One region of the Exiguobacterium sp. N4-1P genome, then DNA from elsewhere that is predicted to be linked to it. Evidence: predicted binding sites of a transcription regulator. Region 1 holds the regulator's gene; each other region holds the start of a gene.

What was found. Region 1 encodes LexA, which represses DNA repair genes until DNA is damaged. Its sites were predicted from a motif close to CGAACATATGTTCG; they were not measured.
Region 2: the regulator LexA is predicted to act here: its motif matches at 2,620-2,633, upstream of uvrB (excinuclease ABC subunit UvrB).
Region 3: the regulator LexA is predicted to act here: its motif matches at 3,607-3,620, upstream of addB (helicase-exonuclease AddAB subunit AddB).

Annotation. Positions count from the first base shown of each region.
Region 1 is NZ_CP022236.1:1,086,132-1,092,037, forward strand. It holds gene glpK (glycerol kinase GlpK) at 1-1,073, opposite strand, end outside; gene A0126_RS05505 (MIP/aquaporin family protein) at 1,115-1,816, opposite strand; gene A0126_RS05510 (metal-binding protein) at 1,995-2,468, opposite strand; gene lexA (transcriptional repressor LexA) at 2,499-3,113, opposite strand; gene A0126_RS05520 (cell division suppressor protein YneA) at 3,320-3,607, shown strand; gene A0126_RS05525 (YneB family resolvase-like protein) at 3,654-4,307, shown strand; gene A0126_RS05530 (DUF896 domain-containing protein) at 4,421-4,657, shown strand; gene tkt (transketolase) at 4,865-5,906, shown strand, end outside.
Region 2 is NZ_CP022236.1:2,305,527-2,311,432, reverse strand. It holds gene A0126_RS11920 (S41 family peptidase) at 1-1,298, shown strand, start outside; gene A0126_RS11915 (PDZ domain-containing protein) at 1,318-2,481, shown strand; gene uvrB (excinuclease ABC subunit UvrB) at 2,686-4,653, shown strand; gene uvrA (excinuclease ABC subunit UvrA) at 4,655-5,906, shown strand, end outside.
Region 3 is NZ_CP022236.1:707,351-713,256, forward strand. It holds gene A0126_RS03650 (response regulator transcription factor) at 1-186, shown strand, start outside; gene A0126_RS03655 (HAMP domain-containing sensor histidine kinase) at 198-1,565, shown strand; gene A0126_RS03660 (competence protein ComK) at 1,676-2,149, shown strand; gene A0126_RS03665 (hypothetical protein) at 2,270-2,680, shown strand; gene A0126_RS03670 (hypothetical protein) at 2,753-3,091, opposite strand; gene A0126_RS03675 (truncated hemoglobin) at 3,151-3,531, opposite strand; gene addB (helicase-exonuclease AddAB subunit AddB) at 3,670-5,906, shown strand, end outside.

The DNA of each region.
Region 1 (5,906 bases):
CTATCCCAGTACGGTGCACCAAGACCAACGAAAGCAGGAACGACGTAGACACCGTCTGTTGAATCGACTTTCAAAGCGTAGCCTTCTGAGTCTTTTGCATTTTTCAACATTCGGAGACCGTCACGCAACCACTGGATTGCAGAACCGGCAACGAAGATTGAACCTTCGAGTGCGTATTCCACTTTGCCGTCGACGCCCCAAGCGATCGTCGTCAAGAGTCCGTGGTCTGAAGAAACGGCTTTTTCGCCCGTATTCATCAACATGAAGCAACCTGTACCGTATGTGTTTTTCCCTTCGCCCGGTTCAAAGCACGTTTGACCGAACAAGGCAGCTTGTTGGTCACCGGCGATGCCGGCGATTGGAACTTCGAAGCCGAAGAAGTGATACGGGACTGTGTTGTCGTAGACTTCACTTGATTGACGGACTTCTGGCAACATCGATTTAGGGACTGTCAGGATTTCAAGTAACTCGTCATCCCATTGTTGTTCGTAAATGTTGTACATGAGTGTCCGTGAGGCATTCGTGTAGTCTGTGATATGTGTTTTTCCACCTGAGAGCTTCCAGACGAGCCACGTATCGATTGTACCGAAGAGCAGTTCCCCGTTCTCTGCTTGCTCACGTGCACCATCGACGTTATCTAGAATCCATTTGACTTTTGTTCCTGAGAAGTAGGCATCGATGAGTAAGCCAGTTTTATCGCGGAATTTTTGATTGAGTCCTTGTTCTTTTAGCTCATCACAAATGTCGGCCGTTTGACGCGATTGCCAGACAAGGGCATGATAAACTGGTTTTCCCGTTTCCTTGTTCCAGACGACTGTCGTTTCACGTTGGTTCGTAATTCCGATGCTCGCGATTTGACTCGGTTTGATGTCAGCCGTTCCGAGTGCATCCGCCATGACTGCTAAAATCGAACCCCAGATTTCATTTGCATCATGCTCGACCCAGCCTGGTTGTGGGAAGTATTGTTTGAATTCACGTTGAGCAGAGTTGACGATTTGACCATCATGATCGAAAATGATGGCGCGTGAGCTTGTCGTTCCTTGGTCGAGTGCTAAAATATACTTGTTTTCCATCTGTGAGTCCCCCTTGAATAGTTAAGATACCTAATGCTCAATCAAAATAGCAGTTGATAGATGAAGACGGCGATTGCGCCTCCGATGATTGGTCCGACAATCGGAATCCATGAGTAACCCCAGTCTGATGATCCCTTACCCGGAATCGGTAAGATCGCGTGGGCGATACGTGGACCAAGGTCACGGGCAGGGTTGATTGCATAACCCGTCGTACCACCGAGCGAAAGACCGATGACGACTACGAGGAGACCGACGATCAATGGATTGAGTCCGTCTGCAAACGTATTCGCTCCAAGCGCCAAGATACCAAAGACGAGAACGAATGTCCCGATGATCTCAGATACTAAGTTTGATCCCGTATGACGGATTGCTGGACCTGTCGCGAAGACACCGAGTTTTGCGGCTTGATCTTCTGTCGCTTCAAAATGTTTCATGTAATGAAGCCAAACGAGTACTGCGCCAAGGAATGCTCCGACAAGTTGAGCAGCGATATAGATAGGTACATCTGCCCACGGTAAGTCAGAATTGAGCGCGAGCGACAAAGTAACCGCTGGGTTCAAGTGGGCACCACTGGATGCCGCGACGTAAACACCGGTCATAACGGCGAGACCCCAAGCGAGCGTGATGACAATCCAGCCACCATTTTCAGACTTGGTTTTCTTCAGAACGACACCGGCGACGACGCCATCCCCGAGTAGGACGAGAATCAATGTTCCCATCATCTCACTAATAAAATTACTCATGCAAAAACCCTCCCTTTGGATTAAAGCGAATAATGCCTTTCTATTTAAACCTAACCCGAATTGATAACGTTTTCAATACAAATAATTGAAATATAGGAATCGAAATTTTCAATATTTAGGTTTAAAAAAATTAGAATTGGATAATAAAAAGACTTTTTCCATGATTGAATGGAAAAAGTCAGGATCGACGTTTTTTTCGTTTCTTTTTAGGGCGGAACCAACTACTCGTATGATCAAGGATGATATGAATCGTACTTGCGGTCATCACACCGATAATAAAAGCAGGCATGACGTCAATCAATGAGTCGACCGTGCTTGCTTGGATGATTTCACTATAGAAGGCTAAAAAGAGTAGCGGAATCAATAAAGCGGCACTGTAGAGTAGGCGGATGACATCTCCGATGATTAAGCCATGCGACCAGATGGAGCGGTGCGGCATAATTTTAACGTATGGCATCCAAAGGACACGCAAAGGGCCAAAACGATAGTAAGGTTCCGATTTTAAGTCTAAGTCGGGCGAAAGCCATAAGGTCCCGACGGCGATTCCGACAGCGGTCGGGAGCCAATCCGTTTGGTTCGTTGCGACCGAATAAACAACATATCCCGTTAGGGCAACGGAGTTGACCGTATCATGTACATTTCCAGAAGGCATGAAAAAAGACCAGCTTAGCTGGTCCCTCTCTTAGTGAATCGTCCGGTAAACGCCGATGACCTTGCCAAGAATCGACACGTTATCGAAATACATCGGGTCCATCGAGTCATTTTCTGGTTGAAGACGTACCTGTTGATCTTCTAAGAAGAACCGTTTGACTGTCGCTTCACTATCTTCGGTCATCGCAACGACAATCTCCCCGTTTTCTGCTGTGTTTTGTTGACGCACGATAACACGATCGCCATCAAGAATACCTGCATTAATCATCGATTCGCCATCAATCGTCAACATAAAGACGGTTTCATTTCCTACATAATGTGCAGGGAGTGGGAAATGCTCTTCTATGTTTTCAATCGCAGTGATCGGAAGTCCGGCAGTTACCTTGCCGATAACGGGGACATGGACGATCGCTTCGTTGATTTCTTCAGGTTTATCAAGCAATATTTCAATCGCGCGTGGTTTCGTCGGGTCACGGCGAATCAGTCCACGTTTTTCTAGACGATCCAAATGACCGTGTACCGTTGAGCTTGAAGCAAGACCAACAGCTTCACCAATTTCGCGAACTGAAGGTGGATAGCCCTTTAACTTCACTTCAGCGATGATGTAGTCAAGGATTTCTTGTTGACGTTTAGACATTTTCCGCATACGAATTGCCACCTCTTTCCGGATTGGTTTTTTTAGGATTTAGGAATATATGTTTCTAGAATTACTATAACATAGAACAAATGAGCGCACAAACAATTGTTCGATGTTTTTGTGTTGACCGAACACTGGTTCTGTGTTTATTATAGATTATGCGAACAATTGTTCCGAGAACATTTATTCTAATAACCTATTTGGAGGGATTCATGATGATTCATTCTATTCGTACTCATGCCTTTTCAATTCTGTTTTATACGCTCAGTTTTGCTTTCATTCTTTTTCTTTTAACACCACGACCAGATGAAAAGGTACACCAATTACTCACGGCGTCAGTCACGGTTGATGAGAACGTAACGGTCGAACAAGTTGCAGAAGTCTACAATGATGGTTCGATGACGAACCAGGAATACATCGACTGGCTGATCAAGAACAATGAGCTCGAAACAAAACATGTCATTTCGAAAGACAAAATCGTTGTACCAATCGCACAACAATGACAGAATATAAAAGTTGTTGAATGAACGAACAGGGGTGTGAGGTACGATGAAAGTAGTAATCTACTGTCGCGTCTCGACGGAAAAAGAAGCACAAGAGAGCTCACTGGAGCGGCAAAGAGCAGAACTGTCGGGACTCGCTTTAACAAAAGGATTTGAAATCATAGATATCATCGTCGAAAAAGAAAGTGGCTATGATGTAGAGCGAGAAGGGATGTTAACCGTTCTTGATTATGTAACGCGTCATCTGGTGGAAGCGGTGCTCGTGACGGACGATACACGAATCGGACGAGGAAACGCCAAAATCGCGATTTTGCATACGTTCAAAAAACATGATGTCCAGTTGATGACGATGGAGTCAGACGGTGAATACCAACTGGCGGATGCGGAAGCAATGGTCCTCGAGATCGTTTCACTCGTTGAGGAATACCAGCGTAAGCTCCACAATGCAAAAATCGCACGCGGTATGCGACGGGCTGTCGATAATGGTTTTAGACCCGAACAAAATCTTAATCGGCAAGGCGAGAATGCCGGCCGCAGTCGAAAGGAAGTCCCGATTGAAGAAATCGTTCGATTACGTGAACTTGGTTTGACGTTTGCTGACATCGCGACGACCTTACGCGGCATGGGGCATGATATTTCGAAAGCGACGGTCAACCGGCGTTATCTTGAATATAAAGAAGTTGTCCAGTCTTATGAATGAAAGCAGGTGTTGTGTCATCTTGACGCGACAAACTTGCTTTTTTTTTTCGGGTCTTTTACAGTAAGGTTACTATTAAAGTGCTCCGCGTTGAGTCAAAGAGAAAGAGGGATATTATGTTATCACAAGAACAACTCGATCGAATTAATGAACTTGCTAATAAATCAAAAGTCGAACCGTTAACGGAAGCTGAGACGGCGGAACAAAAAGAATTAAGAACGGCCTATTTAGAAGCATTTCGTGGTTCGTTCAAAAATCAAATGATGGGTATCAAAATCGTTGATGAAGAAGGAACGGATGTTACGCCTGAAAAATTGAAGCAAGCACAAGAAGAAGAACGCAATAAACAGTAAGCAAGTTTTGTATGAACGAAAGCTGCGTCGCTCAATCCGTGAGCGAGGTAGCTTTTTTAATGGGAAAATCAGTAATGTGTATCATGAAAGTCGCTTGAAAAGGGCAATAGAGAGCGCATTCATTTTAATGTGACATACTATTTAGAAAAGTTGTATCACATTTCTGTGTGTGCTAAAATGATATAGAATTTGTGAAAAAGAGAGAGGATGATTGTTTTGACGAACATGACAACAGTAGAATTATTAGCAGTAAATACGATTCGTACCTTATCAATTGATGCAGTACAAAAAGCGAACTCGGGCCACCCGGGAATGCCGATGGGTGCAGCACCGATGGCATTTACATTATGGGCGGATCATATGAACCACAACCCTAAAAATCCAGAATGGTTTAACCGTGACCGTTTTGTACTTTCAGCAGGACACGGTTCAATGCTTCTCTACTCACTCCTCCATTTATCAGGATACGACCTCGCGATGGATGACTTGAAGTCATTCCGTCAATGGAACTCAAAAACACCGGGTCACCCGGAATACCGTCACACAGCAGGTGTCGATGCGACGACTGGTCCACTCGGACAAGGCATCGCGATGGCTGTCGGGATGGCGATGGCAGAACGTCACCTCGAAGCCAAATACAACCGTGACGACTTAAACGTCGTCGATCACTTCACGTATGGAATTTGCGGAGACGGTGATTTAATGGAAGGTGTCTCTGCAGAAGCGGCTTCACTCGCAGGACATTTAGGTCTTGGTAAACTCGTCGTCCTGTATGATTCAAACGACATCTCGTTAGATGGTGACTTGGACAAGTCATTCTCTGAAAACGTCCAACAACGTTTTGAAGCATACAACTGGCAAGTCATCCGTGTTGAAGATGGAACGGATATCGATTCGATTTCAAAAGCACTCGACGCGGCGAAAGCGGAAACAACAAAACCGACATTGATCGAAGTCAAAACGGTTATCGGATTCGGTTCGCCGAACAAATCAGGGAAATCGGCTTCACACGGTGCACCACTCGGCGATGCGGAAATCAAGTTGACGAAAGCAAGCTACGTTTGGGATCATGAAGAATTCTATGTACCGGAAGAAGTCAAAGACTTGTTCGAGGAGCGCATCGAAAAACGTGGCGCTGATACAGAAGCAGCATGGACGGAAAAAATGGAGCAATACAAAGCAGCACATCCGGAATTGCACGCTGAGCTTGTTCAAGCGATCAACAATGAATTGCCGAGCAACTGGGAAG
Region 2 (5,906 bases), 1.2 Mb from region 1:
AATCGGGGGACTGGAAAAAGGTTGATCAAGTCCGCCAGATGATTTCACAGTATTACCTAGAAGATGTCACGGATCAAGAATTGCTTGAAGGAGCACTCAGTGGGATGACGGAAGTGCTTGACGATCCCTACTCGGTCTACATGGATGAATCGGAAACGGCGTCGTTCAACACGAATCTGTCTTCATCGTTTGAAGGAATTGGCGCGACACTGGAGCAAAAGGGTGAGGCAATTGTCATCGTCGCTCCGATTAAAGGGGCACCCGCTGAAAAAGCAGGAATCAAGCCGGGTGACGTCATTATAGAAATCGATGGCAAGTCGACGAAAGGTCAAAAGACGGATCAAGCTGTCAAAAAGATTCGTGGTGAAAAAGGGACGGAAGTCGTCTTGACGATTCAACGCGGGGGACAAGACCCGATGAAAATCACGATTGAACGCGATACGATTCCGATTGAGACCGTTTATTCGGAAACAGAACAAGTGAACGGGAAAACGATTGGTGTACTCCAAGTGACTCAGTTCTCTGACCCGACTGCAGAAGAGTTCGAAAAGCAACTCGCTGCTCTCGAAGCGAAGAATATCGATGGACTCGTCATTGACGTCCGGGGAAACCCGGGCGGACTGTTGACGGCAGTTTCGAAAATGATTGCGCCATTCATTCCGAAAGATACACCGATTTTCCAGGTCGAAGACAATAAAGGCGACCGGACGCAGGAATTCGGGAAGGCGGACGCGAAGAAACCTTATAACATCGTCGTGTTGGAAGATAGCGGTTCCGCGTCAGCGTCAGAAATTTTAGCCGCCGGTCTGAAAGAAGGCGCCGGTGCAGAAGTCGTCGGTACAAAGTCATTCGGTAAAGGGATCGTCCAAAGTGCGTATGACTTAAAAGATGGCAGTGACCTGAAGCTGACAACGAACAAATGGTTGACGCCAGATGGGAACTGGATTCACAAAAAAGGAGTTAAACCGACCGTTGAAGTCAAACAACCCGCGTATTTCAATGTCACGAAAATATTGACGGATGACAAAGCGCTCAATGTCGGGGACTATGGAAAAACTGTCGAAAATGCACATCTCGTGCTCGAAGCGATCGGTTACGATCCGAAAGGGCAGGATGGGTATTATGGCGACACGATGAAACAAGCAGTCGAACAACTTCAAAAAGATGCCAAGCTCGAAGTCACGGGTAAGATTGACCCGGTGACGGCTTCCGAGATGGAGACACGTCTCTTGAAAAAGTTAGAAGACTCGAAAAATGATGTACAACGCATCAAGGCACTTGAAGTTGCTGCTGAATAAATCACGGAAAGAGGTCTGAATGGGCGTGGAATTATTCGATGGAATCGGTTGGACAGTGATTAGTCTTATCGCTAGTCCAATCCTGTGGTTAGCCATTCTAGTCAGTGTTGTAATCGGTATTCGTCGCGTCAGGCGAGAACGGAACTTGTTCCGCTCGAAATCACGCGATCAACGGACCGACATTTTTGAGACATTACTGCCCGGTCTGCTCGTCGGGATTGTCTTATCTGCAATCAGTTTGAGTTTACAGGTGACCGTCAGCCCGGTCTTCATTGTCGCCTTTACGGCGCTCGCTGCCGTGACATTAGTGATTGGCGTCGTCCGGTTTAACTTGCCGCTTTGGCCGCTCAGCGTTTTGGCACTTATCGGGTGGTTCGTGACGGATGAACGGATGGACGGGATTAAAGAGGTCGACGCGACGACGTTGCTGTTGCTTGCGAGCTTGACGCTGCTGGCAGAATTGGCGCTCGTCGCGTGGCGCGGTCAAAAGCAGTTGTCCCCATCACTCGTCTTATCGAAGCGGGGGCGTTTCATCGGTGGGTTGTCCGCGAACAAACTGTGGTTGATTCCGTTGCTCGTCATTGTTCCAGGCAGTAGTCTCGAGGAATGGTTTCCGCGGTTCGCTTTTCCGGAGTACGTCCCGCTCGTGCTCTTTTTCCCGCTCGGCTTCAGTTTTCTGTTCACAGGAAAATTGCCGGCTGAGTTGATGCGTCCATTGATTCGGGGTCGCGTCATCACATTGTTACTCGCGGTCTTGTTGACACTGGGTGCGTACGTGACGAACCGGGAAGAATGGTTATTCGGTCTACCGCTCCTGCTCGTCTTGCACATCATCTTGCACCAACGGGTCAAACGTTTGAATCGTTCAGCGACGCCGATTTTCCTCAATGGAAAACGGGGTGTCGTCATCCTGGGGACGTTCCCTGGATTACCGGCATCAGAAATGGGGCTCGTACCCGGAGAAGCCATCTATAAGGTCAACGGTGATTTTGTTGATTCCGAGACGAGCTTCTATGAAGCGATTCAAAAGCATAAACCGTACTTACGTCTCGAAGTGATGAATCATAATGGAGATGTTCGGTTTGCACAACGGGCTTTTTATGAACAAGATCATCATGAACTCGGCATCATGTTCGTCAGTGAGCCGGGGAATCGCCGGACGAAAATTCGAACGCTTCAATAATGAACATCCTCTATCACGTAAGTGGTAGGGGATGTTGTTGTTTCTTGAGTGAACTTTATCTTTTTCAGAGATAATCCGTACTGGGACTTTTTCTTTTTTGGAAAAACGGGTAACTTCCTAGAAGGAGCACTTCATAATCGAATGTTTGTTCGTAAAGTGATACAATAAAGATAGATTTTTTACGGAATGAGGGGGAAGTTAGCGATGGATTTTGAGTTAGTGTCACCATTTGAACCAGGCGGCGATCAGCCGGCTGCCATTAAACAATTGGTCACCGGCGTCAAGAACGGCGAGCGGCATCAAACGTTGCTCGGAGCGACCGGAACCGGTAAGACGTTCACCGTCTCGAATGTCATCAAAGAGATTAAAAAGCCGACGTTAGTCCTGGCGCATAATAAAACACTGGCCGGGCAACTGTACTCGGAGTTCAAAGAATTTTTCCCGAACAACGCGGTCGAGTACTTCGTCAGCTTTTATGATTACTATCAACCGGAAGCGTATGTCCCGTCGACGGACACGTTCATCGAAAAAGACTCGTCCATCAACGATGAGATTGATAAACTCCGTCACTCGGCGACATCTTCCTTGTTTGAGCGAGATGACGTCTTGATCGTTGCGTCCGTCTCGTGTATCTACGGTCTCGGTAACCCGGAAGAATACAATAATCACGTGTTGTCGCTTCGTGTCGGCAACGAGATGGGGCGTAACGAGATGCTCCGTCGTTTGATTGACATTCAATATGAACGAAATGACATCGACTTCCAGCGCGGGCGGTTTCGTGTCCGTGGTGATGTCGTCGAGATTTTCCCGGCGTCACGAGACGAACAATGTGTCCGTGTCGAATTTTTTGGTGACGAAATCGAACGGATTCGCGACATGGATCCGTTGACAGGTGAAATCATCGCCGATCGTGAACATATCTCAATCTTCCCGGCGTCCCACTTCGTGACGGGGGACACACGTCTTCAAAAAGCAATCGCGAACATCGAAGTCGAACTTGAGACGCAACTCGCGAAGATGCGTGAAGACGGGATGTTACTTGAAGCGCAACGTCTTGAGCAACGGACGAACTACGATCTCGAGATGATGCGTGAAATGGGTTACTGCTCAGGAATTGAAAACTATTCCCGTCATTTAAACCTGATGCCGGAAGGATCGACGCCGTATACGCTCATCGATTACTTCCCGAAAGACTTCTTGCTCGTCGCCGATGAGTCGCACGTCACGTTACCGCAAATCCGCGGGATGTATAACGGTGACCAGGCGCGGAAACAAGTCCTCGTCGAGCATGGTTTCCGTTTGCCGTCAGCGAAAGATAACCGGCCGCTTCGTTTTGAAGAGTTTGAAGAGAAGGTCAGTCAAGCAATTTATATCTCAGCGACGCCGGGACCTTATGAGCTCGAGCACTCAAAAGAGATGGTTGAACAAATTATTCGTCCGACGGGACTCGTCGATCCGACGATCGAGATTCATCCGATCACGGGTCAAATCGATTACTTGATGGACAACATCCGGGACCGCGTTGCGAAAAATGAACGGGTTCTCGTGACGACATTGACGAAAAAAATGTCGGAAGACTTGACCGATTATTTAAAAGAACACGGTGTTAAGGTCAACTACATGCACTCGGAAATCAAGACGCTCGAACGGATTGAAATCATTCGCGATCTGCGGCTTGGTAAGTATGACGTACTCGTCGGGATCAATCTGCTTCGTGAAGGACTCGATATTCCGGAAGTGTCGCTCGTGACGATTCTCGATGCGGATAAAGAAGGTTTCTTACGGTCCGAGCGATCATTGATTCAGACGATCGGACGGGCGGCCCGGAACTCGGAAGGGCACGTTGTCCTGTTTGCAGACAAGATTACAGATTCGATGCAACGGGCAATGGATGAGACGGAACGTCGGCGCAACATTCAGCTCGCGTTCAATAAAGAACACGGCATTACGCCGAAAACGATTCAAAAAGATGTTCGCGGTGTCATCAGTACGACGATTGAAAGTGATGATACGGTCGAAAAACTGGAGAAATTCAATAAACTGAAAAAACCGGAGCGCGAAACGCTACTCGAACAGTTGGATCAAGAGATGCGACAAGCAGCGAAAGACATGCAATTCGAGCGCGCAGCAGAGCTTCGAGATCTTATATTAGAATTGAAAGCAGGTGCCTAAGTTGGGAGACAAGAAAAACAAGATTATCATCAAAGGCGCTCGCGTCAATAACCTTCAAAACATCGATGTTGAAATCCCGCGCGATCAGCTCGTCGTCTTGACGGGCTTATCGGGATCCGGGAAGTCATCACTAGCGTTCGATACGATTTATGCGGAAGGGCAACGACGTTATGTCGAAAGCCTCTCCGCTTATGCACGCCAGTTTTTAGGGCAGATGGATAAACCGGACGTCGATGCGATTGAGGGACTTAGTCCGGCAATTTCAATCGATCAAAAAACGACGAGTAAAAACCCCCGCTCGACTGTCGGGACGGTGACGGAGATTTATGATTACCTCCGTCTGCTGTATGCGCGAATCGGCAAACCGATCTGTCCGAACCACGGGATTGAGATCTCGAGTCAAACGATCAGTCAGATGGTCGACCAAGTGATGGAGTTACCTGAGCGGTCGCGGTTGCAGATTTTGGCACCAATCGTTTCCGGACGAAAAGGGGCGCATGTCAAAGTCTTTGAAGATTTGAAAAAAGAGGGCTTCGTTCGTGTCCGTGTCAATGGCGATACGATTGATTTAACGGATGACATCGCACTCGAAAAAAACAAGAAACACTCGATTGAAGTCGTCGTCGACCGTGTCGTCGTCCGACCGGACGTCGAATCACGGCTCGCCGACTCACTCGAAACAGCACTTCGCCTCGCGGAGGGACGTGTCATCGTCGATACGATGGATGGCAATGAGCTCCTTTTCAGTGAGCATCATGCGTGTCCCATTTGTGGTTTCTCAATCGGAGAACTCGAACCACGGATGTTCTCGTTCAATTCGCCATTCGGGGCCTGTGCCTCATGTGACGGACTCGGGACGAAACTTGAAGTCGATGTCGATCTTGTCGTACCGCATGCAGACAAGTCACTCAACGAAGGGGCAATCGTCGCGTGGGAACCAACGAGCTCACAATATTATCCGCAATTGCTCAAAGCAGTCTGTGAGCACTTTAAAATCGACATGGATACGCCGTTCGAACAGTTGTCAGACGAACAACGCGACATCATCTTAAACGGCAGCTTGAAAGAAGAAATTCACTTCCGTTATGAAAATGACTTTGGCATGGTCCGCAACACGGATCTGTTCTTTGAAGGTGTCTTGAATAACTTGCAACGTCGCTACAAGGAGACGTCGTCGGATTACATCCGCGAACAGATGGAAGGATATATGGCGAAAAAAGCATGTCCGACTTGTAAAGGGCATCGTCTGAAAC
Region 3 (5,906 bases), 380 kb from region 1:
ATTTTATTCGCGACACAAATCGGGACGCCAATGTCCCGTGAACAGATTCTTGTCAGTGTCTGGGGTGATGATTACTTTGGTTCCGATCGTGTCGTCGACGATTTAGTTCGACGAGTCCGGAAAAAATTATCCAAACTTGAACTAGAGACGATTTATGGGATTGGCTACCGGTTGGTGTCTGCATGAAGAATCGGAGTTTGGGATTTCAGATTTGGGCGATGTTTCTACTCGTCATCGCAACGCTCTCGATCGTTATCCTAGTCGTCATGCGGTCATCGATTGGAAACTTTATTGATGAACAGGTCTATTCGACGTTAGAAAACAGTGAAGTCTTCTTTTCAAAAGATGCTTCTGTCATCGACATGTTGCAGGACAATCCAATTGAATTTGATCGTCGAAAACAGGAGTCGCGTTCCGTTAATATTTTGTTGCTTTCGAAAAATGGGAAACTCTATTATGGGGGAGCCCCGCAACAATTGATTGATCAGATGTATCGTGATGCGATCAATCAAAAAGCAGAAACGGAAAAATATACGACGCAACTTGATAAAGAAGACGTCTATTACAGCATTCTCAAGATAGAATCGGAAGGGGAGACGTATTATCGTGTCTCTTATGTCTGGGATGCCTATCGTCAAGAACTGATTACGCAATTGTTTTCAAAAATTGGCTGGGTCGTCGTAATTGTGAGTATCTTGACATTGTTCATCGCTTTTTGGTTAGCACGTCGCTTGACGCAACCATTGATTGAAATTGAAGGTGCAGTCGGAAAGATTGCAGCGCAACAGTGGAATACGCCACTTCCTCTTGATCGCGGAGATGAAATTGGTCGTTTGGCACGATCGGTCAATGCCATGCGCGTCGATTTAGAAAAGCAGGATAAAGCACAAAAAGCATTGCTACAAAATATTTCACATGACCTGAAGACACCAATCATGGTCATTCGCAGTTATGCACAGTCCATTTCTGACGGGATTTATCCGGATGGTGATTTGACAGGTTCGGTCTCAGTGATTGAGGAAGAGGCCGAGCGGTTAGAAAAGAAAGTCGCTGCCTTGCTTTATGTGACAAAATTGGATTACTTTGAATTAGATCGTTCTACATGGGATACGATTGATTTAGACCGAATGGTTCATTTACTACAAAGTCGTTTTTCAAGTACAAAGCCGCTTTCGTGGACGATTACAGGGGAAGCCGGTCTTGTACTTGGCGAAGGAGAACAATTACGAGTTGCACTTGAAAATGTAATTGATAATGCGATGCGATATGCCGAGACATCGATTGATATTCGTTTATCCGGGACCGAAGAGATAGCTCAAATCGAGATTGAAAACGACGGTCCACCACTCGATTCATCATCACCACTTTTCCATCAATTTTCACGTGGTAAAGAAGGTAAATTTGGTCTAGGTCTTTATATCGTAAAACGTATCGTTGAGCGTCATGACGGGGAAGTTTCAATCGAGAACCAAGCAGTGGGAAATGGAAAAGATAAAGTTTGTGTGATTTTCAAATTCCCACGTCATTTTAAGCCAGAGATGGACCAATCAACGAAAGAACTTTAAAAACGAGATAGCGATATCTCGTTTTTTATATTGGGAAATATCGAACAGTCGAGGGCGTACAGGTGGGTTCTTTGATATAAACAAAGTAATAGAAGAAGGGAGATAGTAGGATGCCACATAACATCACGGAAGAAACGTTAGCTCTTATTCCTCAGTACGGTCAATACGGGGAACCGCAAACACTACTTATTAAAGAACGGTCGGAACTTGTGCTCGAAGGACATCCGATCAAACTGATTGAAGAATCATGTTTGTATTTTGGTTCTTCGATGCGAGGAAGAATTGAAGCAGCACGACATATCTTAGGACCAAACCGAAAAACGCCGGTTTTAATTGATTGGCAAGCACAAACCATCTTCTTTCCGACGACAGCTAAAGAAAAGGCGGAGTGCATCTGGATTAACTTTAAACAAATGAAGACCGTTAAGAAGAGTGGCGGAAAGGTGCAAGTCGAGTTTCAAACAGGACAGCGGATTGATACGGCCGCATCTGCCTATAGTATTGAACGACAGCGGATTAAAACCCTAGAATTAGCTTACGAAATGCAACGACGCTTCCAGGGGACGGGACATGAACACGTTTAAAAAGTGCAGAAAAGTGGAACACTCTAACAGGAAACGTTACCAATGAGAGCGAAATGAACTTGAGTAGAAACTGAATGCGCATTGAAGGGGAGGTGAAGCGGCCGATCTGGTCGCTACACGATGAATGAATCATATGAATGGTTAAACCGTAGAAAATTACAGCCGGGCTTCGGTGTTAATGGAGGACGCCGTTTTATTAGTTCACGGATCGTCCGTCCAGAAAACACGCCCGGCAAACGAATTAAAGATATTAAGCGAACACGCCAACTCATCGTCGACGAGGCAGGAAATCGACGTTGGGTGACAAAGCGAGTAGTCGTCACAGATGCATCAAAACATATGACGATTAACCGCCGCACATCGATTGCGCAAAAAGAAGTAACAGAATCTCGCTTAGAGCAAGTGAAGCAAAAATTATCTTCGAAGAAAGTATTGATTCCCGTTTTAGCGGCGACAGGGCTTGCCGTTGCCGGAGGGGTACTCGCATATGTACTTCGTCGCAAAAAAAGAAACACTCCCGAGAGTGAATAAACAAGCGTATAAGAAAAAAGCCGCGTCCCTCATTTAATCCAGGGACGCGGCTTTCTCTATACATAACCTATCTTAAAGGAAACGTTTTCGAATCGAAGTTGAGAGTGCTTTCTCTGCAATTTCTTCGAGCTGTTTCAAATTCGTCGCGTCAAAACTATCATTATAGAAGCGACCAACGAATTCGACACGATCATAATCGAGTTCCTTGAAAATCAAATGCTTGTGGTCATCATAAAAGACGACACGGAAGTAATCAGAACCGCGCTCTAATGTGACGAGTCCTTTAATATGTTCGAGTTTCTTTTGCTCGTCAGACTTTTCTTCTTCAACCGGTTCCTCTGCAGTTTTCGCCTCTGCTTGTTCGAGTGCCGATTTCACTAAATCAGGTTTCTTATCTTGTTCTTCAGTCATAATTATCGCCTCCATCTTTCATTTTACATGGAAATGGACAGATGAGAAAGAAAAATCCCTCACGGTTCCTGATGAGCCTCACAAATCCGTAAGACGTTTAATGCACCAATTCGTAAGCGCTCCATCAAACGTTCAGCTACAGCTCGATTGGAAAGTGTCTCATAGATGGCCACTTCCATCAACTCCATCCAGCGAAAGGCGTGTTGCTGTTCAATTGGTAAGAGTCGGTGAATCATCGCTAAATTCGTCCGCGAATCATCTAACTCATATTGGCGTGGACCACCTGTTAAGTGTGTCAAAAAAATAACTTGCGCCTGCTCGACACGTTGACGATCATCAGGAAAAATCGGACGAAGTATGGGGTCGGCATAAACAAGTTGATAAAAGCGAGCGACTAGCTGTTCAAGCATCGGTTGTTTTCCGATGTCATCATATAGCATGGTATTCCTCCTGTCTAACTAATTTTAATTGGCTTCAGTGTAGCAAAAATAAGTAGAAAAATATAGCTTCAAAAACGGACGTTTGTTCGTGTTTTATGAGATAATGACGTATACAAAAACGAGCTAAGGGAGGAACTGATGACCATGAATCATATGCACCTCGGTCGTGCCGGAACCGGAAAAACCACAAAATTAATAGAGACTGTAATCAATGAGCTCGAGGAGCGACCACTTGGAGAGCCGATTTATTTTATCGTCCCCGATCAAATGTCATTTGAGATGGAACGTCGAATTGCGACGGATGCCCGCCTATCTGGATTAGTACGGATGGAAGTCATGAGTTTGCGGCGCTTTGCTTTTCATATCATGCGGGATCATGGCAATCAGGCGATTCCGTTTTTAGACGAGACAGGGACACAGTTGTTATTACGTCAAGTCGTCGAAGAAGTTGAAAATGAGTTAAAGATTTTCAAACGGACAAAGAATATGCCCGGGTTTTACAAGGGGCTTGATGAACTGATCGCTACGTTCAAACGTTCGCTCGTCGCTCCAGACATGTTACGTCAAATTAGCGGACTTTCTCCGGAACGCTCGCCGAAACTAAATGATTTAGCTCTGATTTATGAGCGGTTCTCAGAACGCATCGTGGATAAAGCGCTTCATGCAGATGATTACTATACAACGTTACTCGACTTGTTACCGACAGCAGGTCTTGGTAATACACAATTCTTTATTGATGGTTTCTATGAGTTTTCGTTACAGGAACAACAGGTGTTGCTTAAATTGATGGAACTAGCAAAAGAAGTGCATATCAGCTTTACAATCGATGTGAGCGATCCCTATGCGAAACAGACGGAGTTTGGGGTCTCCCAACGTTGTTATATGCAATTGCTCGAACAGATGCAAGACCGACAGCTCGAGCATGAAGAGGTCCATTATGAACGGACGATTAAGTTCAAGTCGGAAGGACTACAAACATTAGAACAATCATTGATGAGTCCTGCCTATCCTCCTGTCGATCATGAAGTGGACGGGGTCACGGTGACAGCTGCCGTCAATCGCCAAGTCGAAACGGAAGCCGCTGTCCGCCAGGCAATCCAACTCGTGCGCCAGCATGGTTACCGGTTCAATGAAATTGCTTTTATCGTACGACATCTTGAACCGTATGCGGATCATTTAGAACGTGCGTTTCAGCTCTATGATATTCCGTATTTCCTTGATAAGCGGGAAACGATGATTCATCATCCGATTGTTGAATTGATTCAGTCTGCTTTAGAGCTCGTCGTCGCCGGTTACCGTGAAGAAGCAGTCTTTCGTCTGCTGAAAACGGAATTGATGCCACTCCCGGCAGATGATCAACGGCTCGCGCTTGATCGATTGGAGACGTTTGTCTTAGAACGTGGCATTAAAGGCACGATGTGGCAAAAGCCGTGGCAATTGAAACGACGCTTAACGGATGAAGTCAGTCTGACGGCGGAGGAACTCGAAGAAGAGGATGAGTTAAACCGGATGCGTCAATTCGTCGTCGATGCGATTACCCCGTTACAAGACCGGTTGAAGAAATCAAAAACAATGAGTGAACATACGCGTTCGCTTTATCAGTTCCTTGAAGAACACCAGTTGACAGATCGGCTGTTCAGTTGGAAACAAGAGGCGCTCGAGCGCAATGAGCTCAGTCATGCCCGGGAACATGATCAAGTATATGAAGCGGTCTTACATTTACTTGAACAACTCGAAGCAGCAGCTCCTGAGACGGAACTGTCGACAGACTTATTCGTACAAATGGTCGAAACCGGACTTGAGAGTCTGCGCTTCTCACTCGTCCCACCATCGCTCGATCAGGTCATCGCGACGGATTATGTCCGGGGGCGTTTACAACGAGTAAAAGTCGCATTTTTACTCGGCGCGAATGATGGTATGATTCCGTTCGTCGAAGACCAGTCGAAACTATTGTCGGAAGGAGATCATGATTTCCTTCACAATCATGGAGTTCCGGTCGGTAAAGCGTCACTGGATGTCTTTGATGACGAATTATACTACCTGTACCACGGAGTGACGGCACCGAGTGAATCGTTGTATATCAGTTATGCTCTTGTTGATGAGGACGGGAAGGCATTACAACCAGCCTCCATCGTGAAACAAATCAAGTACCAGTTACTGCAAGACCGTCCTGTCAAAACACACTTCGCAGAAGCAGGAGAGCATGCACCAAATGATCAATTCGATTTCGTAACTGATCCCGACCGAGCGGCGGCTGCGACGGCAATCGAGTTACGCCGTTTACAGCGCCGGTATCCGATTCAATCGTCATGGTTTGATGTCTACAATGCATTGCTCGAGAATGGTCAAGGACGAGAACGAATGGCGTTACTCGT